3 regions of the Mesorhizobium sp. LjNodule214 genome follow, and region 1 is predicted to be linked to each of the others. Evidence: predicted binding sites of a transcription regulator. Region 1 holds the regulator's gene; each other region holds the start of a gene.
The links. The regulator HrcA, encoded in region 1, represses chaperone genes, less so after heat shock. The targets are predictions, from matches to a motif close to GTTAGCACTCNCNNNNNGNGAGTGCTAAC.
Positions count from the first base shown of each region.

Region 2: the regulator HrcA is predicted to act here: its motif matches at 6,681-6,709, upstream of ACSQ3Z_RS19390 (co-chaperone GroES).
Region 3: the regulator HrcA is predicted to act here: its motif matches at 6,911-6,939, upstream of groES (co-chaperone GroES).

Region 1 covers NZ_CAXUPE020000001.1:768,449-778,141, reverse strand. Annotated here, with positions in the region: gene ACSQ3Z_RS03760 (LuxR family transcriptional regulator) at 1-653, shown strand, start outside; gene cysK (cysteine synthase A) at 771-1,751, opposite strand; gene ACSQ3Z_RS03750 (LysE family translocator) at 1,943-2,560, opposite strand; gene ACSQ3Z_RS03745 (PQQ-dependent sugar dehydrogenase) at 2,647-4,002, opposite strand; gene ACSQ3Z_RS03740 (hypothetical protein) at 4,099-4,296, opposite strand; gene hrcA (heat-inducible transcriptional repressor HrcA) at 4,469-5,551, opposite strand; gene rph (ribonuclease PH) at 5,687-6,403, shown strand; gene ACSQ3Z_RS03725 (VOC family protein) at 6,411-6,821, shown strand; gene rdgB (RdgB/HAM1 family non-canonical purine NTP pyrophosphatase) at 6,821-7,468, shown strand; gene hemW (radical SAM family heme chaperone HemW) at 7,465-8,643, shown strand; gene ACSQ3Z_RS03710 (low molecular weight protein tyrosine phosphatase family protein) at 9,153-9,476, shown strand; gene ACSQ3Z_RS03705 (hypothetical protein) at 9,689-9,693, opposite strand, start outside.
Region 2 covers NZ_CAXUPE020000002.1:1,180,450-1,190,142, reverse strand. Annotated here, with positions in the region: gene ACSQ3Z_RS19430 (NADH-quinone oxidoreductase subunit D) at 229-1,419, opposite strand; gene ACSQ3Z_RS19425 (hypothetical protein) at 1,503-1,652, opposite strand; gene ACSQ3Z_RS19420 (phosphodiesterase) at 2,311-3,108, shown strand; gene ACSQ3Z_RS19415 (hypothetical protein) at 3,249-3,467, shown strand; gene ACSQ3Z_RS19410 (protein-L-isoaspartate(D-aspartate) O-methyltransferase) at 3,649-4,323, shown strand; partial or broken gene ACSQ3Z_RS19405 (IS6 family transposase) at 4,982-5,088, shown strand; gene ACSQ3Z_RS19400 (hypothetical protein) at 5,410-5,847, shown strand; gene ACSQ3Z_RS19395 (hypothetical protein) at 5,969-6,208, opposite strand; gene ACSQ3Z_RS19390 (co-chaperone GroES) at 6,765-7,079, shown strand; gene groL (chaperonin GroEL) at 7,130-8,773, shown strand; partial or broken gene ACSQ3Z_RS19380 (hypothetical protein) at 8,816-8,890, shown strand; gene ACSQ3Z_RS19375 (4a-hydroxytetrahydrobiopterin dehydratase) at 8,939-9,304, shown strand; gene ACSQ3Z_RS19370 (antibiotic biosynthesis monooxygenase family protein) at 9,342-9,668, shown strand.
Region 3 covers NZ_CAXUPE020000004.1:325,450-335,142, forward strand. Annotated here, with positions in the region: gene ACSQ3Z_RS33160 (cytochrome-c peroxidase) at 1-956, shown strand, start outside; gene ACSQ3Z_RS33165 (transposase) at 1,568-2,251, shown strand; gene ACSQ3Z_RS33170 (NAD-dependent succinate-semialdehyde dehydrogenase) at 2,761-4,254, opposite strand; gene groL (chaperonin GroEL) at 4,809-6,467, opposite strand; gene groES (co-chaperone GroES) at 6,533-6,829, opposite strand; partial or broken gene ACSQ3Z_RS33185 (acyltransferase) at 7,758-7,901, shown strand; gene ACSQ3Z_RS33190 (hypothetical protein) at 8,216-8,407, shown strand; gene panD (aspartate 1-decarboxylase) at 8,854-9,306, opposite strand; gene ACSQ3Z_RS33200 (beta-ketoacyl-ACP synthase III) at 9,365-9,693, opposite strand, start outside.

The DNA.
Region 1 (9,693 bases):
ACACGGGCGAGGATCGCAAGCGCCAGCTCCGGATCCTCCACCGGATCGAGGGCGCCTGGAAGATCGGCTGCATGGTGATGATGGAGAGCAGCGCCGATGAGGCCAACAGCCCAATGATCGAGGTCGACATGGATGCGCGCATACTCTGGACGAACCGGCTGGCGCAGGAGCGGATGCACGGCCATCCGGGACTGGTCGCCGCTGCCGGCAGCCTGCGTGCCCGGCGACGCGAGCGCGACGCAGCACTTCGCGACGCGGTGCGCTTGGCATTCTGCGAGCTGCAGAGCCAGAGGCCACTAAACGTCGCACCGAAACAGGCCTGGGTGGTGGCGCTCGGCGAAGACACAGCGGGGGTACGGCTCCATTGCTGGGTTCTGCTTGAGGACGGCAAGGTGTTCGTTTCATTCGACGATGCCGCGACGGTTGCGCGCCGGATCACAGCGGCGCAGGAAGTCTACGGACTCTCCCCGGCGCAGGTCAGGCTTGCCCGTCTGATCGTCGAGGGCCATGATCTTGCGGCCGCCGCCGATCTCCTGGCGGTTAGCGTCAACACTCTGCGAACCCAGCTACAGCGCATTTTCGACAAGACCGGCGCGCGCAGCCAGGCTGCATTGGTGCGTTCGTTGCTCAGTACTGACGCGCCAAACAGATAAGGCCTGGCGAGCGAATCGCTTGATGCTGGCGGGACAGTGCGCCCCTCTGTTCTGCCGGACATCTCCCCGCAAGGGGGAGATTGATGGCTTCGGCGTCGCGCTCTTGCGTCGAGAAGCCTAAGCGCCCAGCCCGTCGAACAAAATGGTCGACAGATAGCGCTCGGCGAAGGAGGGGATGACCACCACCAGATTCTTGCCCTTGTTCTCCGGCCGCGAGCCGACGACGATCGCCGCCTGAAGGGCCGCGCCCGAGGAGATGCCGACCGGCACGCCTTCGAGACGGGCGACGAGGCGAGCATTGGCGACCGAATCCTCGTTCGAGACCTTGACGATCTCGTCATAGATCGAAGTGTCGAGGATCTTTGGCGCGAAGCCGGCGCCGATGCCCTGGATCTTGTGCGGGCCGGGCTGGCCGCCGGACAGAACCGGCGAGGCTTCCGGCTCGACGGCGACGACATGCACCGAAGGCTTGCGCTGCTTCAGCACCTGGCCGACGCCGGTGATGGTGCCGCCGGTGCCGATGCCGGCGACGAAGATGTCGACCTCGCCCTGGGTGTCGTTCCAGATCTCCTCGGCCGTGGTGCGGCGGTGGATCTCCGGATTGGCCGGGTTCTCGAACTGCTGTGGAATGACGGCGTCGGGCAGCGTGGCGGCCAGTTCGTCGGCCTTGGCGATGGCGCCCTTCATGCCTTTGGGGCCTTCGGTCAGCACCAGTTCGGCGCCGAGCAGCGCCAGCATTTTCCTGCGCTCCACCGACATGGTCTCCGGCATGGTCAGGATCAGCTTGTAGCCCTTGGCGGCGGCGGCGAAGGCGAGCGCGATGCCGGTGTTGCCGGAGGTCGGTTCGATCAGCGTCGTCCTGCCCGGCGCGATCCGGCCCGACGCCTCAAGCGCCTCGATCATGGCGACGCCGATGCGGTCCTTGACCGAAGCGATCGGGTTGAAGAATTCGAGCTTGGCCAGGAGATTGGCGACAACGCCCTTCTCCTTGGCGAATTTGTCGAGCCGCACCAGCGGCGTGTCGCCAATCGTCTCGGTGATCGAATTGTAGACGCGGCCGCGGCCGGGCACGCGCGTGGAAGAGACGGGCTTGTTCATTGGTTTCGCTCCCAGAAGTCAGGCAATTGACATGGTCGGACTAACATAGGCGGACAGAATAGGGCTTTCGGTCGCGCAAGATAGGCTGCGGCTCGAAAATATCCGAGTGGGGTGCTTGCTGAAAACGCTCTCGTCCCGGAAACGCATTTTCCGGATAGCCTGATTTGCGGAATGGATTGGCCGAAACCAGTCTACTGGCGGGCGGCAATCGCCGCCGCGGCCCCGACCATGAAGCCGGCGGCGGTGCGGTTCAGCGCCTTCAACGCCCTTGGCGACTTGAGGAACCAGCGCGCCTTGGCGGCGAGCGCCAGATAGGGCACCAGCACCACCAGGAGCACGACGACGGTGAGCGCGACGAGGATGCCGTAATCGACCAGCGTGATGGTCTTCAGGTCGACGATGGTCGGCGTGATGGCGAGATAGAAGATCATCGTCTTCGGGTTGCCGAGCGTGACGGTGAGGCCGGCGAGGAAGCTCGCCAGCATTCCGCCCTTGCCCTTCTTCGCCTCGACGGTCTCGGGCGTGATGCCGCTGGTCCAGAAGCGCCAGCCAAGGAAGGCGAGATAGGCAACGCCCAGCCATTTGATCGTCACGAAGACCATGCCGAAGGTCTGGGCGACGAAGGCAAGGCCGAGCACCACGGCGGTGAGATAGGTGAGGTCGCCGAGCATCAGGCCGAACGACATGGCCAGCGATGACCGGAAGCCGGAACCGAGGGCGCGCGCGACAAGCGCCGTGACGCCGGGGCCGGGAATGGCGGCGGCGATGCCGAGGGCGGCGCTGTAGGCGATGAAACCGGTGAGGGTCATGGTCCAGCCTTTTGAATGAAGGCGCCTTTTCGCACGAAAGCGCCCAGGCTGTGAACCGGATTCGATTGCACCAGAGGGCGAGCGCCTCAGGTCGGGCCTTCGCCGTAGGTGACGCGCCAGATGGTGCCGTTGCCGTCTTCGGTGACGATCAGCGAACCGTCTTTAGCCACCGCAACGCCAACCGGCCGACCCCAGACCGCGTCGTCGGCGATGACGAAGCCGGTCATGAAGTCCTCATACTCGCCGGTCGGCTTGCCGTCCTTGAATTTCAGCCGCACCACCTTGTAGCCCGTCCTGATGTCGCGGTTCCAGGAGCCGTGCAGGGCGACGAAGGCATCCCTCTGATACTCGGCCGGAAAGCTCTTGCCGGCGTAGAAGGCGATGTTGAGCGGCGCCGAATGCGCCTGCATCAGCACGTCGGGCACGGTCACCTTGCCGGCGAGGTCAGGACGCTCGCCCTGGTGGCGCGGATCCTCGTTGTTGCCGATGTAATACCAGGGCCAGCCATAGAAGCCGCCATCCTTGACCGTCGTCGCATACTCGAACGGGACATTGTCGCCGAGTTCGTCGCGCTCGTTGACGACGCACCAGAGCGCGCCGGTGGCCGGCTGCACGGTCATGCCGGAGCAGTTGCGCAGCCCGGTGGCGAAGCTGCGCCGGTTCTTGCCGTCTGGATCGAAGGCGAGAACGTCGGCGCGGCCTTGCTCGGAGCTCCACGCCGCGCCCAGCGGCTGCGATTTCGCCCATTGCTCGAGCCCGCCCTCCGGTTCCCTGCCGATATCCTCGGCAGCATTGGAGCCTGAGCCGACCGACAGATAGAGCGTCTTGCCGTCGGGCGAGAAGACGATGTCGCGGGTCCAGTGGTGGCTGGAGGGGATGTCGGCGACGATGGTTTCCGGCTCGCCGGACGCCTGCAGGTCGCCGTCACGATAGGCAAAGCGCACGACGCCATTGCTGTTGGCGACATAGACCCATTGCGGCTTGTCGCCCGGCGGGTAGAAGGCAATGCCATAGGGCCGGTTGAGGCCCTTGGCGAAGGTGGTTTCCTCGGCAGGCTTGGCGCTGCCCTCGGTGAGACGGTAGACGCGTATCTGGTTGGCCTTGCTGTCGGCGACGAAGAGGTCGCCGTTCGGCGCCATGCGCACGACACGCGGATTGTCGATGCCGGAGGCAATCAACTCTACCGAAAAGCCCGGCGGCAGAATTGGCTTGGCGCCTTCGGGACGATCGGCCAGACCGGCGCCTTTGGACGCGGATTCGGTGAGGTAAGGGGCCTGCATATCATCAGGCCTGATCAGTCGGCGCACGCCCGGCCTGTCGGCCTTCCAGTCGCCGAAGGCGGCTTTGCCTTCCAACAACGGCTGTTCCGCCTGTTGCGCGAAGCTGCTGGGGACGACAAACAGAGTGGCGACAAATGCCGCCAGACCGACACGTCGGATCATGGCATTCTCCGGTTCACCTTGACCAGCGAAACGGGCAGACCCGCCAGCTTGTTCCGAGCAGGGCCTCGGCACACGGGGATTTGAAGGATCGCCGGTTCAGGTCCCGGCAGCGTAGAAATCGTCGTCGAGACGCTTTTCCAGTTCAACGAGATCGGCCGGCAGCGGCAGGCCCATGGCGCGCAGCTCCCTCAGCTTTTCGCGCAGCTGTTCCTGCACCTCATGCTGGTCCTCGGGCTGGTTGATCATTTCCTCGAGCAGCAGGCTGATCTGGGCCTTCAATGATTCCAGCGCCATTCTTTTTCTCCTCGGCAGCCTGTTCGTTCCAAGGTGTGTTGAGATTCGGGTCAGGCCGCGCCGAAAATGGTGGTTTCCGAGAACCGGAGCGGAGCGTACTTTTGGGTACGTGAGCACCGGAAGCGCAGGAACCCGCCATTTGCAGGCCGGTCTCACCCGAATATCGATACACCTAGCGCAGCATGCGCGAAATGAGCTGCGCCGTATAGTCGACCATCGGCACTATGCGGGCGTAGTTCAGGCGCGTCGGGCCGATGACGCCGAGCGCGCCGACGACGCGGGCGTCCTTGTCGCGATAGGGCGCGACGACCAGCGACGAGCCGGACAGCGAAAAGAGCTTGTTTTCCGAGCCGATGAAGATGCGCACGCCAGGCCCTTCCTCGGCAAGGTCGAGCAGCTGGACCAGCCCGTCCTGCGTCTCCAGGTCCTCGAACAGATGGCGCAGCAACTCGATATCGGCCTGGGCGGTGACGTTTTCCAGCAGATTGGCGCGGCCGCGCACGATGAGGCGCGCCGGCAGGCCGCTGTCGGCGCCTGCCCAGACCGCCAGGCCCTTCTCGACCAGGTCCTGCGACAGCGTGTCGAGGGCGGCCCTGGTCTCTTCCTTGATACGGGCGATCTCGATGCGCGCCTCGGCCAGCGTCCGGCCACGGATATGGGCGTTGAGGAAGTTCGAGGCCTCGTGCAATTGCGAGACGGTGGTGCCGGCGGGCAGGTCGACGACGCGGTTCTCGACATCGCCGTTCTGCGACACCAGCACGGCCAGCGCCTTGGTCGGCTCGAGCTGGATGAACTCGATATGCTTGAGCGCCACTTCGTTCTTGGCGGCGAGCACCAGGCCGGCGCCGCGCGACATGCCCGACAGCATCTGGCTGGCCTCGGTCAGCATATGCTCCAGCGTCGCGCCCGAGCCGGAGGCCCGCACCTGCGCCTCGATGATGCGGCGCTCCTCGTCGGAAAGGTCGCCAAGCTCCATGAAGGCGTCGACGAAGAAGCGCAGGCCGGTCTGCGTCGGCAAACGTCCGGCCGAGATATGCGGCGCATAGATCAGGCCGAGATGCTCGAGGTCGCTCATCACATTGCGGATGGTCGCCGGCGACAGCGACGAGGGCAGTATGCGCGACAGGCTGCGCGAACCGACCGGCTCGCCATCCCTGAGATAGGAATCGACGATGCGCCGGAAAATGTCGCGCGAACGCATGTCCAGTGACTGGAGCACCGGCGACTGCGACGCGGGATCGACTGCCTTGGTCATTCGGGCCAAAAACCTCCGGTTCAAATATAGACTTAGGCCGTGCCCGCGCAACCCGGTCCATTTTCCTTTGCGCCATGGGCCGCATGCGTCTACAAGCCGCCCACGACCCCGGAAAACCAGAAGAAAGAGGCCTGAATGCGCCCCTCCAAACGCCAAGCCGACGAAATGCGCGCCATCTCCTTCGAGCGCGGCGTCTCCAAACACGCCGAGGGCTCGTGCCTGGTGAAGTTCGGCGACACGCATGTCCTGTGCACGGCGAGCCTGGAGGAAAAGGTGCCGGCCTGGATGCGCAATTCCGGCAAGGGCTGGGTGACGGCCGAATATGGCATGCTGCCGCGCTCGACCGGCGAGCGCATGCGCCGCGAGGCCTCCGCCGGCAAGCAGGGCGGCCGCACGCTGGAGATCCAGCGGCTGATCGGCCGCTCGTTGCGCGCCGTGGTCGATTTGCAGGCGCTGGGCGAGCAGCAGATCACCGTCGACTGCGATGTCATCCAGGCCGATGGCGGCACCCGCACGGCGTCGATCACCGGCGGCTGGGTGGCGCTATACGATTGCCTGCGCTGGATGGAAGCGCGGCAGATGGCCAGCGTCGCCAAGGTGCTGAAGGACCATGTCGCGGCGATTTCCTGCGGCATCCATGACGGCCAGCCGGTCATCGATCTCGACTATCTCGAAGATTCATCGGCCGGGACCGACGCCAATTTCGTCATGACCGGCAAGGGCGGCATCGTCGAGATCCAGGGCACGGCCGAGGGCGAGCCCTTCTCGGAAGACCAGTTCGCCGCGCTGATGGGCCTGGCCAAGAAGGGCATCCAACGCCTGGTCAGCCTGCAGCAGATGGCTGTCGCATAGGCTTTCCATGAGACCTTCCGCCATCCTCGAATCGGCCCTCTACGTCACCGATTTGGCTGCCACGGAAGCCTTCTATCGCGACGTGCTCGGGCTCGAGGTGCTCGGCAAGGTCGAGGGCAGGCATGTGTTCTTCCGCTGCGGTTCCGGAGTGCTGCTGCTCTTCAACGCCGAGGCCACCAAGGTACCGCCGGCGCCCGATGCCAGGCTGAAGGTGCCGCCGCATGGCACGGTCGGCGATGGCCACCTCTGCTTTGCCGCGAGCGCCGACGAGATCGCCGGCTGGCGGCAACATCTCGCGGCGAAGAAGATCGCCATCGAAAGCGAGTTCGAGTGGCCGCAAGGCGGGCGTTCGATCTATATACGCGACCCCTCCGGCAATTCGATCGAATTCGCCGAACCAAGGATCTGGGGCCTCTGATGCATTCGCTCAACGGACAAAAGATCGTCGTCGCCAGCCACAATGAAGGCAAGCTGCGCGAATTCTCCGACCTGATGGCGCCGTTCGGCTTCGAGGCGAAATCCGCCAAGGAGTACGGCCTGCCGGAACCGGACGAGACCGGCACAACCTTCGAGGAGAACGCCTACATCAAGGCCTTTGCCGCCGCCAAGGCGACCGGCCTGCCGGCGCTGTCTGACGATTCCGGCCTCTGCGTCGACGCGCTCGACGGCGCGCCCGGCGTCTACACCGCCAATTGGGCAGAGACGCCGGACGGTTCGCGCGATTTCGGCATGGCCATGCAGCGCACGGAAGTCGCGCTGCAGGAAGTCGGCGCGGTCGATCCGGCGCAGCGCAAAGGCCGCTTCGTCGCTGTCATCTGCCTGGCCTTTCCGGATGGCGATGCCGAGTATTTCCGCGGCGAGGCCGAAGGCACAATGGTGTGGCCGCCACGCGGCACGCTCGGTTTCGGCTATGACCCGGTGTTTCTGCCGGACGGTTTCGAAAAGACTTTCGGCGAAATGAGCGCCGAGGAGAAGCATGGCTGGAAGCCCGGCCAGCCGACGGCCCTGTCGCACCGCGCCCGCGCCTTCCAGAAATTCGCGCGCGCCCGGCTCGGTTCGGCATGATTGGGCACGGCACGACCATGCAGCTCGACCGCGGCCCCGGCTTCGGCGTCTACATCCATTGGCCGTTCTGCGCGGCCAAGTGCCCCTATTGCGACTTCAACAGCCATGTTCGCCACCAGCCCGTCGACCAGGAGCGTTTTGCGCGCGCCTTCGAGACAGAGCTGGCGACGATGCGCGCCCGCACCGGGCCGCGCGAGGTGACCAGCATCTTCCTCGGCGGCGGCACGCCTTCGCTGATGAAGCCGGAAACCGTGGCGACGGTGCTCAACGCGGTGGCGAAGAACTGGACGGTGCCTGAGGGCATCGAGGTGACGCTGGAGGCCAATCCTTCATCGGTCGAGGCCGAGCGCTTTCGCGGCTATCGTGCGGCCGGCGTCAACCGTGTGTCGCTCGGCGTGCAGGCGCTGAACGACAAGGATCTGCGCTTCCTCGGCCGGCTGCACAACGTCGACGAGGCGCTGCACGCCATCGGGCTCGCGCGGGAAATATTCCCCCGCCTCTCGTTCGACCTGATCTATGCGCGGCCGGGCCAGACGCCGGAGGCCTGGCAGGCGGAGCTCGAACAGGCGATCGGCCATGCCGCCGACCATCTGTCGCTCTACCAGCTGACCATCGAGGAAGGCACGCCGTTCCATGCGCTGCATGCGGCCAAGAAATTCACCATTCCGGACAACGACCACGCCGCCGACCTCTACGCGCTGACGCAGGAGGTGACATCGGCGCATGGCTTGCCGGCCTACGAGATATCCAACCACGCCAGGCCGGGTGCCGAGAGCCGGCACAATCTGACCTACTGGCGCTATGGCGAATATGTCGGCGTCGGCCCCGGCGCGCATGGCCGCTTCGTCGAACACGGCCACCGCGTGGTGACGATCGCCGAGCGGATGCCGGAGACCTGGGCCAATCTGGTCGAAGCCAAGGGCCATGGCGTTACCGGCGGCGAGATCCTGACGCGCTCGGAAGAAGCCGACGAGTTCCTGCTGATGGGGCTGCGGCTGGCCGAAGGCATCGACCTTTCCCGCTACGAGGCGTTCTCCGGGCGCGGCCTCTCGAGCACGCGGCTCTCGGTGCTGCAGGGCGAAGGGCTGGTGGCGCCGATCGGCAATGCCCGGCTGCGCGTCACGCCGGCCGGCATGATCGTGCTCGACGCGGTGGTGGCGGATCTGGCGCGGTAAACGCAGAGTGCCAAGTGGCTGGACTGTGATTGGCAATTTATCGGCTCGAGCAAGGATGCTAGACGTTCGGCTTGCTTAGCTGGAAGGCCATTTGCGCCGCATCCAATATGGGGCCTGCCATGAAGTTCCTGATACACGAGACGCTGCGGACATTGAACACGGATGATGTGTTCGAGTTTGGACTAACCGAGATCTTGAGATCTCCAGAACATGACGACCTCTTTGAGGCTCAGGCGATTTTCATCAGGAACGCAAAGGTCACATCCAAGTTAAAATTGACCCACTTGAGCGAATTCAGCGTCGTACTCAGCTTCATAACATATATCGGAAGTAAGCTTCGAGGAATTGCCAAGGATGAGTTGGTCGAGTTTGATCTGAATGGGCTGACGTTTGATCAGTACATCCCTCTAACCAAAACGATACGCGAGATATGGGATGAGTAATTGCCTTCGGCAGAGCACAATTTGGTTTTCCGGCCGAGGCAATAGCCAAACTAACGATCGCAGCCAGTGAAAAACGTCCTTTTTGTCTGCAGCCAGAACCGCTTGCGCAGCCCGACGGCAGAGCAGGTGTTTTCCACGCGCCGGGACATTGAGGTCGCATCAGCCGGCACTAATCATAATGCCGACAACCCGCTGACGCATGAACTGGTCGCCTGGGCCGACATCATCTTCGTCATGGAGAAGACGCACCGCGCCAAACTGCAGAAGAAGTACAAGGCGAGCCTGAAGAAGGCTCGGGTCATCTGCCTCGATATTCCGGACGACTATGAATTCATGGACCCGGAGCTGGTTCGGCTTCTGGAGGCGAAGGTCGCGCGATATCTCGGTTGAAGGACGTGTCCAAGCGTTCGCCACGCCTTCGTCATCCTCGGGCGAGTATCCATGCCGCTACGTCAGCCCGGGGGATGCTGCGGAACGGATTCTGCACCGCAGCGACGCTTTGACGTCACGGCATGGATCCCAGGGTCTGCGCCGCGTCGCTTCGCTCCTTGCTTCGCCTGGGATGACGAAGAGAGAGCTGTTCTCCGCTGATCTTAGTAGGTTTAGG
Region 2 (9,693 bases), on a different contig from region 1:
TAAAAAGCGAACGAACGGCCCGCCTTGTGAAAGGGCGAGCCGTTCTTTTCGGATTTGTCATTCCCTGACGGCTGGGTAGGGTCAACTTGGCCTGCTGCCCTGTCCACTGAACCGGCAGCAGGCCAGAGAGACGCACTCCGGCGGGCTTTTTTTGCGCGACTTCGATAAACGACGGATGAACCTGCGATTGTAGGCCTATCTTCCAGCAGCCGAGATGTGCAACTCGGCTTAACGATCGATCTCTCCGAACACGATGTCGAGCGAACCAATGATCGCGGAGACATCGGCGATCATGTGGCCCCGACACAAGAAATCCATTGCCTGCAGATGGGCGAAGGAGGGTGCTCGGATCTTGCACCGGTACGGAACATTGCTGCCATCGGAAATCAGATAAACGCCGAACTCACCCTTCGGTGCTTCAACCGCAGCGTATGCCTCTCCGGCGGGCACGTGATGCCCTTCCGTGTAAAGTTTGAAATGATGGATCGTCGCTTCCATCGAGCGTTTCATCTCGGCACGCGACGGTGGCGTGATCTTTTGATTTGGAAGTGCGACCGGGCCCCGGCCTTCCGGCGACCGTAATTTTTCCAGGCATTGCTTCATGACCCGCACCGACTGGCGCATTTCCTCCATGCGGACGAGATAGCGGTCATAGCAGTCCCCGTTCTTGCCGATGGGAATGTCGAAATCCATCTCGGGGTAACATTCATATGGCTGCGCCTTGCGCAAATCCCAGGCTGCGCCCGATCCGCGTACCATCACGCCGGAGAAGCCCCAAGCCCAGGCATCGTCAAGACCGATCACGCCGATATCGACGTTGCGTTGCTTGAAGATGCGGTTGTCTGTGAGCAGCACTTCGAGATTGTCGCAGACCTTGAGGAACGGGTCACAGAAATCCCAGATGTCGTCCAGAAGCTTCGGAGGCAGATCCTGATGCACGCCGCCGACCCGGAAATAATTCGCGTGCATGCGGGCGCCTGAAGCGCGCTCGTAGAAGACCATCAGCTTCTCGCGCTCGGCAAAACCCCAGAGCGGCGGGGTCAGCGCGCCGATATCCATGGCTTGCGTCGTCACATTGAGAAGGTGCGACAGAAGTCGGCCGATTTCGCAAAAAAGGACACGGATGAGCTGTCCGCGCCGCGGAACCGATATTTCGAGCAGCTTCTCGGCGGCGAGGCAGAATGCATGCTCCTGATTCATCGGCGCGACGTAGTCGAGCCGGTCGAAATAGGGCAGGGCCTGCAGATAGTTCTTGTGCTCTATTAGCTTCTCGGTCCCGCGATGGAGCAGGCCGATATGCGGATCGACGCGCTTGACGACCTCGCCATCGAGTTCAAGCACGAGCCGCAAGACACCATGCGCGGCCGGATGCTGCGGTCCGAAATTGATGGTGAAGTTGCGAATTGCGGCCTCGGCCATGGCGATCCTTCCGGCCTCGTAGTTCGCAGTCGATCTCGAATGCCCGATGCAAAGTGCGGCGCCTGACCGACGATCAAATCAAGTCAGTCGTCTGGGCCATCGTCACCGATGTTGGCAGCGACCACATGCGACGAATCCAGCCCGACCGCTGCCGACACCGACACGGCAGGTGGCGTCGCATCGATCGAACTTTGCAGGATATACCACTCTTCCGAGCTCGTTTGGGTAATCACGGCATCGACCTCCGATCTAATTTCCTGAGGCAAATCCTCGATGTCGATGACCGCTACGCTCGTGAAGTCTGATCACACAAAGTTGCCGGAGCCTGGGTTACATCTGGGGGAAGTTGCGCGCCCGGGGATTGAGCGTAAACTGGCGACGCCACGCCGAGTGCCAAAAGGACGGCGATTGTCGTCAGCATGCGCATGATCTTTCCGTTCCCGTTTGCTCGAAGGAGGATCATCTTGATGGCAACAAAGAGAATCCCTTAGTTGTGGCCCTCGGGCTGCTACAGATATGGCCAAATGGTGAAGCCGTGCCTCGGAGCTGTTGCCTTGGACATGTAAATCGTGAGACCGGTAATTTTGCTGGGGTAGTGTCTACAGGGATTGGCAGCAAGGTCCGATCCAACACGGTCGTTTTCGTCATGGACGCGACGATCGAATGGATTACCTCGATCAAGGGGCGGAATTTACCCCAGCAAAATTACCGGTCTCCCCCCGAGGATGGGCCGAACGCCCTGCCAGGAAACTCAGGCTCTGATGAGATAGCAGGGCTCCGAAAGCTCACGGCTTCGGAGCAGGTAAGGTACCGATCCGCATCGGCGCCACTCCATTCACCGCACGGGCGCCAACCGGCGCCCCCCTTATCCCTCCACTTGGACTTCTTTCCATGCTCGTTGCGCAGATTAGCGACTTCCATGTCCATCCCGTTGGCCAAATGGTATATGCTGGCATCGACACCAATGCCATGACGCGGCGCGCCATTGCCACGATCGCTGCCCTGGACCCTGTTCCCGATTGCGTCCTCGTCACGGGCGATCTTGCCGATAGCGGGGGCCTGGACGAGTACGGTCTCGTGGTTGATATCTTGTCCCGCCTGGCAATGCCGGTATTCGTCATTCCGGGCAATCACGACCGGCGCGAGACGATGCGCGACGGCCTCGCCGCGGCCTATCCCTATCTGCGCCAAGCTGAGGATTTTCTGCATTACGTTGTCGAGGATTTTCCAGTTCGGCTCATCGGCCTCGACACCGTGGTGCCGGGAAAGGTCGGCGGTGCTATCTGCGCCGCACGAGCGGCTTGGTTTGCCGATCGTCTCGCTGAAGGCGACGGTCGCCCGACGCTGGTCTTCATGCATCACCCACCCTTCGTTACCGGTGTCAGCGGGATGGACGCGACGATGTGCCGAACCGACAGCGCATTCGCGGGGCTTGTCGAAAGCCATCCTGAAATTGAATGCGTGGTCGCCGGCCATCACCATCGCCCCATCATCCGTCGCTGGGCCGGCACGGTCGGCTTCGTTGTGCCCGGAGTGGCGCATCAGCTGGCGCTTGATCTTCGCCCGGGCCAGCCCATCCGATTTATCCTCGAGCCTCCGGGCTTTGCGCTCCACGCCTGGTCGCCCGAGACCGGCTTGGTCTCGCATGTCGCGCCAATCGGCGACTACGGACCGAGTCGCGATTTTTGAATTCCGGTTGTCCGTGGAAGCTCGAGAGATGAGCCGCTACTGCTGGCCTCGGCGGAAGCGGAGGCCGGAACGCGCATCCAAACAGCGCCGTAGTGACGGTCCGGAGGCGGCGTAAATGCAACGGAGGCGCCGCGCCGGCTGTGCCGGCGTTCGCCCTCGCCTCGCCTGCAGCGGGAATAGCGCTGCTGGCTCGCCCGGGTTCGGTCATCGTCAATTACCAGATCACGCACGATCAGCACGGGAAGGAGCCGGTGAGCGACAGCGCAGCGTTCGGCGTCGTTTTGGTCTTCGGCCTATTGGTGCTCAACTGGCTGGCGATCCGCTATATCGATGTTGTCGCCTGGCTGGCGAGCTTCTGATGCGCACGCCGTTCCACCCCCCGGTGCGAGGAACGGGAGAGCACCAAGGACGGCGACGAAATAGCAGGGCGGTACAACCCGCCCCAACCGAAGCCGCGTTCTCGACGACATGGTTACTGTGACAAGACGAACAGGGTATAGGCTATCAGGCAGCAGACTGGTCGCGGAAAGCCCCAGCGTCATGAAGCCGATGAACGAAGAGCACCTCGCGGTTCTACGCAGGCACATGGTCGAGATGATTGCGATCCATGCCGACCTTGCAAGCGAAGAACTCGGCAAGGCAACGCTCGATGAGCGGGTGATGGCAGCGATGCGGCGGGTCCCGCGGCATCTCTTCGTGCCAGCCCCGGTCGCGCCTTATGCCTACCAGGACATGCCGCTGCCGATCGGCTTCAATAAGACTGTCTCGCAGCCCTTCATTGTCGCTCTGATGACCGATCTCCTTGCTCCCCAACCGCACGAGGCAGTGCTCGAGATCGGCACCGGCCTGGGCTATCAAACCGCAATCCTCGCGGAACTCGCCGAGCAAGTTTGGAGCGTCGAGATCATCGAGGAATTCGCAAGCCATGCCGAGGCTCTCCTGCAAGGCCTCGGCTCCTCCAATGTGGGCATTCGTGTCGGAGACGGGTCTCGCGGCTGGCCTGAGCACGCCCCATTCGACAAGATCCTGGTCACCGTGGCGGCTGAGCGGGCGCCGCCTGCTTTGCTTGGGCAGCTCATACCAGGGGGGCGCCTGGTGCTGCCTGTGGGATCTGAAGAAGTGCAGTTGCTGACGGTCATCGACAAGGATGCGGCAGGGCAACTCAAGGCTCGGAAACTCATCCCGGTTCGGTTCAGTCGGCTCGAAACGGTCTAATGAGGGGTGCGGCTGCGCGGAGCCGTGCCGGAAGATCAGGATAACGCGCGCCGCATCGATCACACGGGCGCTGGATGGCATCGCCGATCTTTTGACATCCATGCCGCAACGCTACTCGTCGAGCACGCCTGCAGCCGCCGGTCGCAGCCGCTGGCGATCATGCCGGCGCGGTCGTATTGCGCGCTTCTCAAAGACCCTTATCCAGCCTACTGTGTGCCTACCAGAGGGCGGGTCGCTCATCTGGGAAATGACGGCCAAAGGCTCAAGGAATTCGCCCAGTGGCAAACACGTAGCGGGCAGGAGGTAACGATGGATCTCAAGGACAGGCGCCTCTGGTACGGCGTGGTAGCCGTGATCGTGGTATTGGTCGTGATTGCGTATGCGGCTGGTTGGTTTGGCGGCACACCGATACCAGCGCCGCAGCAGTGAGAGCGATCGTCATTCTCGCTTGGCGGCAGCTGACTGCTCAGTCTCTAAAGGTCGAAGGAAGGGACACCTGATTGGCTGTTTCGCTGGTTCGGCTACCATCCTGACGACGCACAGCCTGGACCGTTTTTGAGATGGCTTCCGCTCAATTTGTTGGAGGACCGGTCCTTGGATCGCGCGCAATCCGCAACACTCCGCCATTGGGCCGGGTAACTTCGATAGTGGTTTCGACACGGACAAACTGCGATCCTACGGAGTAGCCAGGCGCCAGGTCGTGCCGGAAGTCGTACACTGGAGCCACAAGGGCCTAACGACCAGGCGGAGAACTCGCATCGGCCCGGGCCTTCGGCGGTTTCGAAGCTAACTGCCACTCCCTTGATCCCGCTGCCCGGCCAGCAATGGAGCCGGGCTACTCCAGCACAGACTCTGCCCGTCGATCACCTCGATCACACGGACTCCAGACCAACATCGTCGAACAGCCGCGCATTTGACCGCGTTCGCCAAATTAATGGCCGGATCTTTGCGAAGCCTCCACATCTGCGTGAACGAAGCCCTCCAGGCATCATCGTGATTGGACTTCACGATCCGTTGGAGTCACGCTGGCCTCAGGGTATAAGTAGGAAATGGGTGGACCAACTATTGTTCGAATAGGAGGCCAACATGAAGCACCAGACGATCGAGCAACTGCAGATCGTCGCCGAGATTGATCAGGGCTACCCGCGCCAAGCCATGTCGCGCAGCGAACGTCTTGAACGCTGGGCAGAGCTCCTCGAACGGAACCCTGACCGGCGTCTCTCGACACTGCCTCAGACCGAGTATCAGCCGGTTAGAGCACGCGTGGCCATGCGCGGCGACGGCTCGCCGATCTCAGTCGCTTTGGAGGATCCTGTCCTCCGCGCCGCCGGGTTGGAAAACGACAACTACGGCGAAGCGAAGCGGTTCTTCGAACTGACCGACAGGCAATTGCATGAGATCATCTGCTATTGTCATTTTGGCGCAACGGTGACCGCCGCAACGGCCGCCCGTCACATCCGTGCGGTGCGTACCGGGAGACAGCCCGGCATGTTCGCTCGGTTGCGCGACGCGTTCGTCGGATAAAGCCAGCGCCGTTTCGCAGCATCATTTTTGAAGCGGCTCGCATGGAAAGCCGCCGCCGCAGCGCAGGCAAGCGCTCCCCACGCGGGGAGGCTGCGTTGCATGAGGGATGGTGCGGTCATGATTATCCAAGGTCCTTTTCGCGAGCGGCGTCGAGGTCTGCTGGGCTGAGCTGCACCGTTGCGCCGAACTCTGCAGGGCGATTGCCGGCAGGTGAATGAACGCGCCGACGCGTCGCCAGGCAAGCCTGGAGGATCCCCTCAATCGATTCCTCGTCGTGATCAACGCGGTAGTCTCCTGCAGGTTGCCACGCCTCAAAACCCGGCAGCCGGAACGCGACGGTCTGCGTGGTGCGAGTGGCCATGGGTGCGGCTTTTCGCAGGAGCACGCCGACGCCCCTCCTGCATCTTTTCCATCCGAACCGGAAAGATCCCAATGCCAGTACATCCGTGGTCAGCGCTGCCAATACATCCGTGGCCAGCGCCGTGGTTCAAAGGCTCGAACAGAGCGACATGCGCGCCGGATAAGCGCTATACATTCGCTGTCGAAAATTCGGTGCTTCATGGCGGGTCGAAGGTCGCGGACCTATGTCGATCGGGACCGCGAAAGCAAAATCGGCCAAATCCTCACGATCAGTATATATGTCTCGGTGCACATTCAATCGAGACTCAATAGGTTTGGTTCGTAATTGCGCATTAATATAGTCTGTTGTCGGAAAAATTAAGAGGGATGAATTACAATAAAATTGCTTATAGCTCCCCCTTTCTGATGGCCAAAAGTGCCGGTACCAATGACTGATTTACATTTCAAATATTTTAGGTTTGAGGAATTAAAAATTTGGCACTCCTATCAATCGAGTGCCAAAGGGGCTATGTTAAGTGTTGCAGTCGCTCTATGTGCGGCGGCAGAAAGAACCCCCAATGAAATTCCGACCACTCCACGACCGCGTCGTCATTCGGCGCGCTGAAGGCGACAACAAATCCAAGGGCGGAATCATCATTCCCGACACCGCTAAGGAAAAGCCTCAGGAAGGCGAAGTGATCGCCGTCGGCCCAGGCTCACGTGACGAAAGCGGCAAGCTGATCCCGCTCGACGTCAAGGCCGGCGACTTCATCCTGTTCGGCAAATGGTCCGGCACCGAGGTCAAGATCGACGGCGAGGATCTCCTGATCATGAAGGAGAGCGACATTATGGGCATCGTCGAGAAGACCAAAGCGGCCAAGAAAGCCGCCTGACCGGGCGATTTCCGATCCCGCAATTTCAAGACTGAACTGGACGTAAAATCGTGTCTGCCAAGGAAATCAAATTCGCTACCGATGCCCGCGACCGGATGCTGCGCGGCGTCGAGATTCTGAATAACGCCGTCAAGGTGACGCTCGGCCCGAAGGGCCGCAACGTCGTCATCGACAAGGCCTATGGCGCGCCGCGTATTACCAAGGACGGCGTTGCCGTCGCCAAGGAAATCGAGCTTGCTGACAAGTTCGAGAACATGGGCGCGCAAATGGTGCGTGAGGTTGCTTCGAAAACCAACGACATCGCCGGCGACGGCACCACGACCGCGACCGTGCTTGCCGCGTCCATCCTGCGTGAAGGAACGAAGTTCGTGGCCGCCGGTATGAATCCGATGGATTTGAAACGCGGCATCGACCTCGCTGTTGCCGCAGTGGTCAAGGACATCCAAGCCCGCGCCAAGAAGGTCAAGTCATCGGACGAGATCGCCCAAGTCGGTACGATCGCCGCCAATGGCGACGCAACGGTTGGCGAGATGATCGCCAACGCGATGAAGAAGGTCGGCAATGAAGGCGTCATTACGGTGGAGGAAGCCAAGACCGCCGACACCGAACTCGACGTCGTCGAGGGCATGCAGTTCGACCGTGGCTATCTCTCGCCCTACTTCGTCACCAATGCCGAAAAGATGCGCGTCGAGATGGAGGACCCTTACGTCCTCATCCATGAAAAGAAGCTCGGCAACCTGCAGGCGCTGCTGCCGATCCTCGAAGCGGTCGTGCAAAGCGGCAAGCCGCTGCTGATCATCTCCGAGGACGTCGAAGGCGAAGCGCTGGCGACACTGGTGGTCAACAAGCTGCGGGGCGGCCTCAAGGTCGCGGCGGTCAAGGCGCCGGGCTTCGGCGACCGCCGCAAGGCGATGCTGGAAGACATCGCGGTGCTCACCGCCGGCCAGATGATTTCCGAGGATCTCGGCATCAAACTGGAGAACGTCACGATCGACATGCTCGGCCGAGCCAAGCGCGTGCTCATCGAGAAGGATACGACCACGATCATCGACGGCGCCGGCGAGAAAGCCACCATCCAGGCGCGCGTCCAGCAGATCAAGTTGCAGATCGAGGAAACGACCTCGGATTACGACAAGGAGAAACTCCAGGAGCGGCTGGCGAAGCTGGCCGGCGGCGTTGCCGTCATTCGCGTCGGCGGCGCGACCGAGACGGAAGTCAAGGAAAAGAAGGACCGCATCGACGACGCGCTGAACGCCACGCGCGCGGCCGTGGAGGAAGGCATCGTTGCCGGCGGCGGTGTTGCGCTTTTGCGCGCCAAGGCAGTTTTGACTGAGCTTACTGGCGCGAATGCTGACATGACGGCAGGTATTTCGATTGTGCTGAGAGCGCTTGAGGCCCCCATCCGGCAGATTGCCGAGAATTCCGGCGTCGAAGGTTCGATCGTCGTGGGAAAACTGATGGACACAAAGGACCCCAATCAGGGCTTCGATGCGCAGACCGAGCGTTACGTCGACATGGTCCAAGCCGGCATCGTCGATCCCGCCAAGGTTGTTCGAACGGCCCTTGAGGACGCCGGTTCCATCGCCGGGCTTCTGATCACCGCCGAGGTAATGGTCGCGGACATTCCGCGGAAGGATGCGCCAGCTATGGGTGGCGCAGGAGGTATGGGCGGAATGGGCGGAATGGACTACTGAGCGGCGCCTGAAACTATAGCCAGGACGACGGAAGGCCAGCGACGCGGGCACATGCTCGCCGATATCTCGGCGATCATCAGTTCGCTCGACATCGTGTTCGGGGAGATCGATCGATAGCTCGTCGCTGTCGTTTTTGCTACTAAAAATGGTCGTGGAGACAAGAACATGACCGACACTCTTGCCGAGAAAACATGTACGCCTTGTCGCGGCGGCGTCCCGCCGCTCACGCGTGATGAAGCCCAACGCTTCCAGGCTCAGGCTCCCGATTGGGAGCTGGATGACGATGCCCACCGCATCCAGCGGAGCTTTCGATGCCGCAATTTCCGGGACGCGCTCGCCCTTGTTCAGGAGATCGGTGAGCTCGCCGAAACCGAAAGCCATCACCCCGACGTCAGCTTCGGCTGGGGTTATGTGACGGTTTCCCTGAGCACCAAGAAGATAAAAGGACTGCACGAGAACGATTTCATCATGGCGAGCAAGATCGATCGGGTGTTCGATCGCTCGGGCCAGCCCCTCGACCGCCAGCGGTGACACGGCAAAATCCATTGCCAATCAAGCGAGGTCGTTTATGCCACACATCCGAACCGACAATCAGCCCGTAACTCAGATCACGGTTATCGAGCCCGAGCCGGGAAAGCAGGCCGAGGCGTTGTCATTGATGACTGAGCGGGCCCGCTTCATGGCGCGCCAGCCCGGGTTCATCTCCGTCAGCCTGCATCGCAGCCTCGACGGGCGTCGCATCGTCAACTACATCCAATGGCAGAGTCGCGATCTCTTGCGATCGGCTCATAAATCGCCGGAATTCCGCAAGGAGTGGGACCACTTCGATCAGCTAACGGACGAGATCGATCCCAATCTGTACGAGGTAGCCCAGGTGATAGATAGTGGTCAGTAGGCGTGCTGTTCACGTGACCTGAACC
Region 3 (9,693 bases), on a different contig from region 1:
CCTTCAAGCCTCTACCATCCATCACGCCGACAGTCGCCAACAACCCGATCACACCGGAGAAGATAGCCCTGGGCAAGGCAATGTTCTTCGATCCACGCGTCTCGGCGTCAGGCGTCTTGTCGTGCAATTCGTGCCACAACTTGGCCACCGGGGGCGACGACAATCAAGAAAGCTCGATCGGCCATGGTTGGCAGAAGGGACCGCGCAACGCGCCGACGGTACTGAACGCTGTCTTCAACATAGCGCAGTTCTGGGATGGTCGTGCTGAAGACCTGAAGGTTCAGGCCAAGGCACCGATCCAAGCCGCTGTCGAAATGGCCAACACACCAGGTCAACTCATCGCCACGCTCAAGTCGATGCCGCAATATGTCGAGTGGTTCAATTCAGCTTTCCCGGGCGAAGCCGATCGCGTCACCTTCGAAAACGTCGCCAAGGCAATCGAAGCCTTTGAGGCGACACTGGTCACACCGGCGCCCTTCGATGCCTTCCTCAACGGCGATGACGCCGCTATGACTTCCGAGCAGAAACAGGGCCTGACGCTTTTCATGGACAAAGGCTGCTCGTCCTGCCACGGCGGTATCAACGTGGGTGGGGAGGGCTATTCCCCATTCGGCCTCGTTGAAAAGCCCAACACCGATGTCCTGCCGGAAAACGACAAAGGCCGATTTGCCGTGACCCATGAAGCCGACGATTCCTATGTTTTCCGCGTGGCGCCGTTGCGCAACGTAGCACTCACCGCGCCATACTTTCATTCGGGCAAGGTTTGGGATCTGAAACAGGCCGTCGCCATTATGGGGATCACCCAGCTCGGCCAAGAATTGACGGAAAAAGAAGTCGACCTGCTCGTTGCCTTCCTTAATTCGCTGACCGGAAAAGTACCGGAGGTCGCCTATCCCGTCTTACCCGCCGAAACGCCGACAACGCCTCGACCTGTATTGCATATCCTCCCGCAATGATTGGCCGGAGCTGGCTAGTGAAGGTCGCAATCACGAATGATTGCGACCTTCACTGGGACGAGACGATCATGACTTCCGGCGAGGCCTATCCAACTGGAAAGCTAGGGGGACTTTCATTTCCGAATTCAATTGAAACGCTAAATGAAAACCTGACCCGTCGACGCCCACTTGCGTCACGACAGCGGCCACGTCGATCAGACGCTCCGACTAGCCGACTGTGTCGTGATGTGTCGTTACATGTACCCCCTACCTCCGCTTCAGATTCGCTGACAAACTCGCAACCACCTGATCGAGCCATCGCGGACAATATTCCGCGAGCCGCTGGCGTGCGCCCAGCAGAAACCGGATGCCTTCAGATCGACCCCTTCAAAACGTGCTCGATGGCGTTGCGACGCGCGAGCCGCTGTTCCAGCTCTGCAAACGCATCGATATGAAAACAAAGCTGCGGCCAGCCAGCGACGTGGCCCGAGCATTTGTCAATGCACACCGCAAGTGCCGCTTGCTCTCGGACTATCTCATCCATATAGCTCGGCGCAACAGAGGAAGCGCCAGTTGTTCAGTCATCGTCAGCCGCGACCTCCTGTGCAATTCGTTCTAACAAGGAAGAAACTATGAGGCGGCAGATCCGACCGTTCACTGTGGAGGTCAAACAAAAGCGCAATTATCAAAAACGGGGCCATTCCATCTGGAGCGATGTCGATCTCTCCGCGGCTATAGCCGACACAACAAGGGAGCTCAAAGATATGGATCTGCCAAATCGTCGGCTGATTGACTCTAATGTCATAGCCCTTGATGCTGAACACGCGCACAAACCGCGAGCGGAGTATCTCATGGCAAATCCCCTAGACGCTGAATCAGTAGAAGCTGCAACCGAACACGCTCCCAAAGGAAGGACGCCTGAAACGAAGAAGAAAACCCCACCTTCGCGGAAGGCCAAGACTGAGCCTGGTCGCAAGAATGGCGCCAATACGGCGTCCCCGGCGGAAGCAACAGCAACAGCAGCGGCCGTGCGGAGCGCCCGGAAGGCCTACTCCGGAAAAGAGCGCGCCCAAATGCTCGCTCAAGTCGAGACGTCGATCAGCGGCGGCACCACTCTCAAGAGCGCCGTAAAGCAGGCGGGTATATCGGAACAGACCTATTATCACTGGAAGAAGGCCGCGGCGCCTAGATCCGATGGCGACGATCTGAAGGACCTGGTCGCCCTCGAGAAAGAAAACAAGCGATTGAAGAGCCTGCTCGCGGAACGCCTGCGCACAGAGAACGCGGAACTGAAGAGGAAGCTAGGGCTGCAATAAGGCTTCAGAAGATGCCGCCATTCGACCGGCGGTCATGGGCGGCCGGTCGAACCCGAGGGACGCTCGCGCATGTGTCGGCGACAAAACAAGGTCCGGAAACAATGGGCGGATTAAGGGCACCGCCGTGCCGTCGGACTAAAGATCAATCCTTATGATGATCACGCCTTCAACCGCCACCAAAGGTTTGCCCGTAGATCGCCTCGATCCGCCGTGCCTTGTCATTGGTCAGCGCGGCGAATTCCTTATTGCAAGCACGGCTCGACAGGTGGCGAGCACGCCCCTGTGCTCGTTGATCTGGTCCAGTATCGCGGCCGAGACAGGAAAAACCACTCCCGGCGGATTGAAGCGGTACATGGCAAGCACGTGTCAATCAGGGATCGGTGAATGCGGCCGAAGGCAAGGATGACAGCATCAAGGTTTTACGCTTGGCCTTGATCGAAGGCCACCATTCCATCGATGGCCGCGGCGGATTGTCAGGGCGAAGTCAATGGGACGCGGATGCTGTGGGATTATAGCCCACCCATGCACAGGTACTTCATTTCGAGATAATCCTCGAGGCCGTGGCGCGACCCCTCACGACCGATCCCTGATTGCTTCATTCCGCCAAAGGGTGCGGCCTCGGATGACATGCGTCCCGTATTGATGCCGACCATTCCGTATTCGAGGGCTTCAGCCACGCGCCACACGCGCTTTAGATTGGAAGCGTAGAAGTAGGCTGCAAGACCGTAAATCGTGTCATTCGCCTCGCGCACCACCTGGTCGGGATCGTTGAAGCGGATTATGGGAGCCAGCGGTCCGAAGGTTTCTTCCTGAGCGACCCGCATTGTCCTTTCGACGTCGGTGATCACCGTGGGCTCGAAGAAGGTTCCCGATTCGCCGATACGGTTGCCACCGCAACGGATCTTCCCACCCTGCCGCACAGCATCGCGAATATGATCTTCAATCTTTGCAAGCGCGCACTTATCGATCAGGGGACCGATCGCAACTTCTGGCTCGAAACCGTCACCGACGCGCAATGCACTGACGCGCTTGGTGAATTTGTCGCAGAATTCATTATACACGCTGGACTGTACGTAAAGCCGATTGGCTGAAACGCAGGTCTGGCCTGCATTCCGAAACTTTGCCTGTAGCGCACCATCGACGGCAGCGTCGACGTCTGCATCATCAAAAACAATGAAAGGAGCGTTACCACCAAGTTCGAAGCTGGTTCTTTTGATCTGATCCGAACACTCCCTCATGAGCAGCCGCCCGACCTCGGTCGACCCAGTGAAGCTGATCTTGCGGACCTTCGGGTTCGAGCAAAGTTCACGCCCAACCGCATCGCCTTCCGATGCGTAGATCAAGTTTAGAACGCCATCGGGAAAACCTGCCATCCGGGCAAGCGTGAACATAGCACCCGCGACAAGCGGTGTTTGCTCCGCGGGTTTCAGAACAATCGCGCAGCCGGCGGCAAGCGCAGGCGAAATCTTGCGAGCCACCATCGAGGCGGGAAAATTCCAAGGAGTAATGGCACCGACAACACCGATCGGCTGTTTGATTACCAGCATACGCCTGTCGTTAGAAGGCGGCGAAATCGTCTCGCCATAGATGCGATTGGCCTCCTCGGCATACCATTGGAGGTAGGCTGCGGCATGGGCGATTTCAGACTTCGCCTCTGCAAGCGGCTTACCCATTTCAGCCGTCAAAATGGCTGCAAGGTCCTCGCTGTGGTCGAGGATCAGTTGGTGCCATTCCCATAAGATGTCGGAGCGCTCGCGCGCGGTGAGCGCCGCCCAATGTTCCTGCGCAGCTTCAGCCTTATCGATTGCCTTGGAAACGTCCCGGACATCCATATCTGGAAGCTCGGCCAACAGCTCGCCCGTTGAGGGATTGAACACCGAAAAACGCCTCGTGGATTGCTCCGCCTTCCGACCAGGCACACCGGCCAGATCGTCAAATAGCTCGGGATTTTTGAGACGCCTCGTCAGCGACTGTGTCACGGTCAAACCGTCGTCCCCCTTCATGGTTAAGTTACTAGCTTCGCAACGTACTAATAAGCACACCTTTGTGCCAGATGATCGGACGAGATCGTTCCGGCCCTCCGTCATTGCAAGCGCAGCTTCCCGACTGATTAGCCCATAGCAATGACAGCCTCAATCACGAGTCGCGCGAAAGGCTTTCGCTCCATAACAGGCAAGCGCGCGGATAGAGCTCGTGAAGAGCTGGCATAGGCGGAGTCGATCATCGAAATCGCCGACGTTGGCAACAGCACTGCGGTATCATTCTTTGAGCGGCTTCCACGGCCGCTCATATCAGGCATATCGAAAACCGACCGCCATGGTCGAACGTGCCATCGATGTAGTGGCTTGAGCGCTGCTAAGTCTTGATAGTCGCGCACAAAGCCATGTTTGTTCAGTTCGCCACCCGAAAGCTCCACTGCGACGATGTAGTGTGGCCGTGTAGGCGCGCGCACTACAATATCACGCGAGCCCAAACCTTTTCCGACCGGCTCCGTCCCAAAAAAAGGGGGCGGCGTCGCTGCCGCCCTCTCGGTATCCGAAAGCTGATAGAGGCTAGATTAGAAATCCATGCCGCCCATGCCGCCCATGCCGCCGCTGCCCATGCCGCCAGGCATGCCGCCGCCGCCAGCCGACTCCTTCTTCGGAGCCTCCGCGATCATGGCTTCGGTGGTGACCAGCAGGCCGGCGACCGAGGCCGCGTCCTGGAGAGCCGTGCGAACGACCTTGACCGGGTCGACGATACCCATGGCGATCATGTCGCCATACTCGCCGGTCTGGGCGTTGTAGCCATAGGTCGCGCCCTTGTTGTCAAGGATCTTGCCGGCAACGATCGAAGCTTCAGCACCGGCGTTCGAGGCGATCTGGCGGGCCGGAGCCTGCAGTGCACGACGAACGATGTTGATGCCGGCAGCCTGATCGGCATTGGCGCCGGTGGCCTTGATGTTGGCCGAAGCGCGCAGCAGGGCAACGCCGCCGCCTGCAACGATGCCTTCTTCCACGGCCGCGCGGGTCGCGTTGAGGGCGTCATCGACGCGGTCCTTCTTTTCCTTGACTTCGACTTCCGTCGCGCCGCCGACGCGGATCACCGCAACGCCGCCCGCCAGCTTGGCGAGACGTTCCTGCAGCTTCTCCTTGTCGTAGTCCGACGTGGTCTCTTCGATCTGCTGCTTGATCTGGGCAACGCGGCCCTGGATCTCGGCCTTCTTGCCGGCGCCGTCGACGATGGTGGTGTTCTCCTTGGAGATCGACACCTTCTTGGCGCGGCCGAGCATGTTGAGGCCGACGTTCTCGAGCTTGATGCCGAGGTCTTCCGAAATGACCTGGCCACCGGTGAGGATGGCGATGTCTTCCAGCATGGCCTTGCGGCGATCACCGAAGCCCGGCGCCTTGACGGCGGCGATCTTCAGGCCACCGCGCAGCTTGTTGACGACCAGCGTGGCCAGGGCCTCGCCTTCGACGTCTTCCGAGATGATGAGCAGCGGCTTGGAGGTCTGCACGACGGCTTCGAGAACCGGCAGCATGGCCTGGAGGTTGGAGAGCTTCTTCTCGTGCAGGAGGATGTAGACGTCCTCGAGCTCGGCAACCATCTTGTCGGCGTTGGTGACGAAGTAGGGCGAGAGGTAGCCGCGGTCGAACTGCATGCCTTCGACGACTTCCAGCTCGGTCTCGGCGGTCTTGGCTTCCTCAACCGTGATGACGCCTTCGTTGCCGACCTTCTGCATCGCTTCGGCGATCATGGCGCCAACCGACTCGTCGCCATTGGCCGAGATCGTGCCGACCTGGGCAACTTCCTCGGATGTCTTGATCTTCTTGGCAGCCTTGCCGAGAGCCGCGACGACTTCGGTCACGGCCAGATCGATGCCGCGCTTCAGGTCCATCGGGTTCATGCCGGCGGCAACCGCCTTGTGGCCTTCCTGGACAATCGACTGCGCCAGAACGGTCGCGGTCGTGGTGCCGTCGCCGGCGATGTCGTTGGTCTTCGAAGCAACTTCGCGGACCATCTGCGCGCCCATGTTCTCGAACTTGTCCTCAAGCTCGATTTCCTTGGCGACGGTGACGCCGTCCTTGGTGATGCGCGGGGCGCCGAACGACTTGTCGATAACGACGTTGCGGCCCTTGGGGCCGAGCGTGACCTTCACCGCGTCGGCGAGGATGTTGACACCGCGCAGCATGCGCTCGCGGGCGTCACGGGAGAATTTTACGTCTTTGGCAGCCATTTTGTACTCCTGGGCATTTCGCCCGAAATTCAGATTGGATGGTACGGATGAAAGGCAGCGGCGTGTTAGCCGATGATGCCCATGATGTCGGCTTCCTTCATGATCAGAAGGTCTTCGCCATTGAGCTTGACTTCGGTGCCCGACCACTTGCCGAACAGGATACGGTCGCCAGCCTTGACGTCCAGGGGCACGAGCTTGCCAGCTTCGTCGCGGGCGCCCGAGCCGACGGCGATGATCTCGCCTTCCTGCGGCTTTTCCTTTGCCGTGTCGGGGATGATGATCCCGCCGGCGGTCTTGGATTCGGATTCGACCCGGCGAACGACCACGCGGTCATGAAGCGGGCGGAACTTCGACTTTGCCATTTTTTCTTCCTCGATGAGAACGGTGAGAAAAGCGTCCGGCGACGCCGGATAACTTACAAAGCTCGGCTATGCCGGCCTGCGGTTAGCACTCACCAAGGGCGAGCGCTAACAATGCGACGAGATAAGCCCTAGGCTGGGGCTAGTCAAGACAAGAGGGTGGGCGATCACGATTTTCCGGACGATGCAGCCCTGAAAGAGTCGAGCCAATCGATGGTGTTCGGAGGCTCGACCCACAGGATGAATCCACCCTGCGGATCGGTAACCATTGTGCCTTCCGCGATCTGCCAGCGCGCTTCGTCGCACCGTAGAGAGCGAGGTGAGGGGCTGAGCATTTGGTAGCGCCGAGACGTGCCGAGCTTTTGCGTGGAGTGGCCATGCGGGATGTCTCCTTTAGCATCATCTCCCGCACCAGAGGCTTGCCCGTTCATCGGACTGTATTTCTATCCACAGGGTGGATGCATCTCATCGAAACAAACGATTTTATCAATCTTCCGGAATCTCGCGTTTGACGTCAGCACCTCACACGCCCTGATCGCCCGCTCCCTTATCGTGTGACGACTGCGAAAAAGAGCCCGAAAGGAGAAGACTTTCCATGAGCTCAGACGTGCGATGGAAGTTGCCCCGGGAAAATGAGTTGCGGTTGGATGCCAACGCCTCAGACCAACCGGAACTCATCCGGTCTCTATAATCCGATTGCTGTTGGTGAGTGGCACAAGCCTGGCTAGGGGTGATTTTCGCGACGTGACTGGCAGAGGTATGGCGCCCGCGCCCGCGTCAAAAGGCATTGCTATAGAAAGGAACAGAATGGCTGATCAACTCGCAACGGAAATCATTGCCACGATCAAGAACCGCGTCGAATCGGAGAGCGGCGAGAGTGTGTCCACCATCGGCGAAATAACGACTGCCACGGAACTGACCTCGCTCGAGTGTCCGGTCCACTCTCGCAGATGTGTATCTCGACCTGCCGCCCACGCGCGTCGAGGATGTGCTCGTCGTGGTTGTGCCGATTGGACGCTCGATGAGCGAGTGGCCATCCGGCACCCTGATCGTTCGGAACGGTCCGGAGCTATGAAACATCTTGAAGTGCCGGGTGATCGCGCTGAGGCACCAGAGCGGCAGATTTTTTGCAGAGGTACTCGGACTGAATACGCGTTCCCATTCACGTTAGCTGTGGATAACAAGGCTGAATTAACATGCAAAATCTGCGCATCTAAATCGATTTGAGCACTCACGGACGTTGCGGACCAGAATCGCCGTCACCCTGAAATCGACAAGGCATCGGCTATCCCAAAATCGGGGCTTGACGTTACGTAAGGTCCTATGTTTTCCGATGTGCGGGAACGACTTCCAGTCTCAGCCCAAGGGCGACGAAAATGAGGGGCAGCAATGGTGGCTGGCGAACCTAATGACGTGCGCGTCAAGCGTTGTGGTGGGGGATGGGTTGTTCATATTGTCGAGGACGGCAAACTGACAGTTCTTCGGTTCAAGACACAGTTTCCCGCCGAAAATTACGCCGATGGCCAACGAGCCAGGCTCGGTCTTGCTGCCAAGCCACCGATCGACGAACCTGATATGTAACGCGATCAGGCGTCGGATGGCTGGTGAGCCTTGGCGCCGGCGGGAAACACTTTGCCGAAGGCCCACCTCAATGCTGCTTGCGGCCGTTCGGCTAGCCATATTCGCGATGATGGTTGGCACCGCTGCCGATGCGGAAGACGGTAGCCTGCTTGATCGACCCGGCGGCAAAGATCATGAAAAGCCAGGTCGTCAAGGACCCGGCCGCGGCGCTTGAGAAAGCAGCAAGAATTTGCAAGCCGCCACCGCAAGTAACCTGAGACAAGGGTCAGACATGCAAACCGCTGTTCGCCGATCAGCAGCTGCGAGACATTGCGCCATCCCACGAAGGCCCACGGTGCCCAAGGCGTAGTGGGCATCAGCCTTTCGAAGCTGAGCATCAGCAACTTCGTCGAGCCTTAGACCAGACGCTCTTCAGTGCCGAGGCTCGCACATCTGTGGAGCGCGGCTCACGCCCCGGAGACCAGGGCAGGAATGACCAAAGGCTCATCCGCCTCGTCAAGAATGGCGAAACTGTAACGGCCGTCTGTGTCAATATCGACGGAGTAGCTCAGGCGGTCGAGTATGTGGTTATCCTGGTCGAACGTGACGATGCGCGGCTTCAGCGAAGTGATATGCGCTTCGTCCAGGTAGATGGAGTTGCAGACGATAATCGGGTCGTCGGGCTGACAGGTGCGAGCCGCCGCTCCGTTGAGGATGCAGCACCGTGAGCCGCGCTCGCCGAGGATGACATAGGTCGAAATCCGCGCACCGGAATTCTTGTTCCATATCTCCACGAATTCCATCGGCAGGATCCCGGCTGCCTCGCAGTGGTCGGGGTCGAGCGTTATCGAACCATGGTAGTTGAGGTTCGCTTCGGTGACGTAGATGCCGTGCAGCTTGCCGGCGACTAGTTTTCGCATTGGTCGTTGTCCCTGTATTCATCGTTCAAGGTCAGTCTTGGCAGTTCGGTTCGCGCGGCTAAATTCCAACGACGAGCGCACCGCCGCTAAGACCCGCACCCGCGGCCGCCAGAAGAACCTTCTCCCCCGGCCGGAACGGCGCCGCCCGATGGGCGAGCGACAGCGAGAGCGGGATCGTCGCGGCGGAAGAGTTGCCATACTCGGCGATCGTCTTGACGATCGCTTCATCGGCGATGCCGAGGTTTCGCCCGACCGCATCGAAAATGCGGGCATTGGCCTGGTGCGGTACGAACCGATCGATGTCCTGCGGCCGCATCCGGGCCGCCGCGAGTGCGTCCTGCGAGCAGGCAGTCATCATCTCAACCGCCTTGGCGAACACTTCGCGGC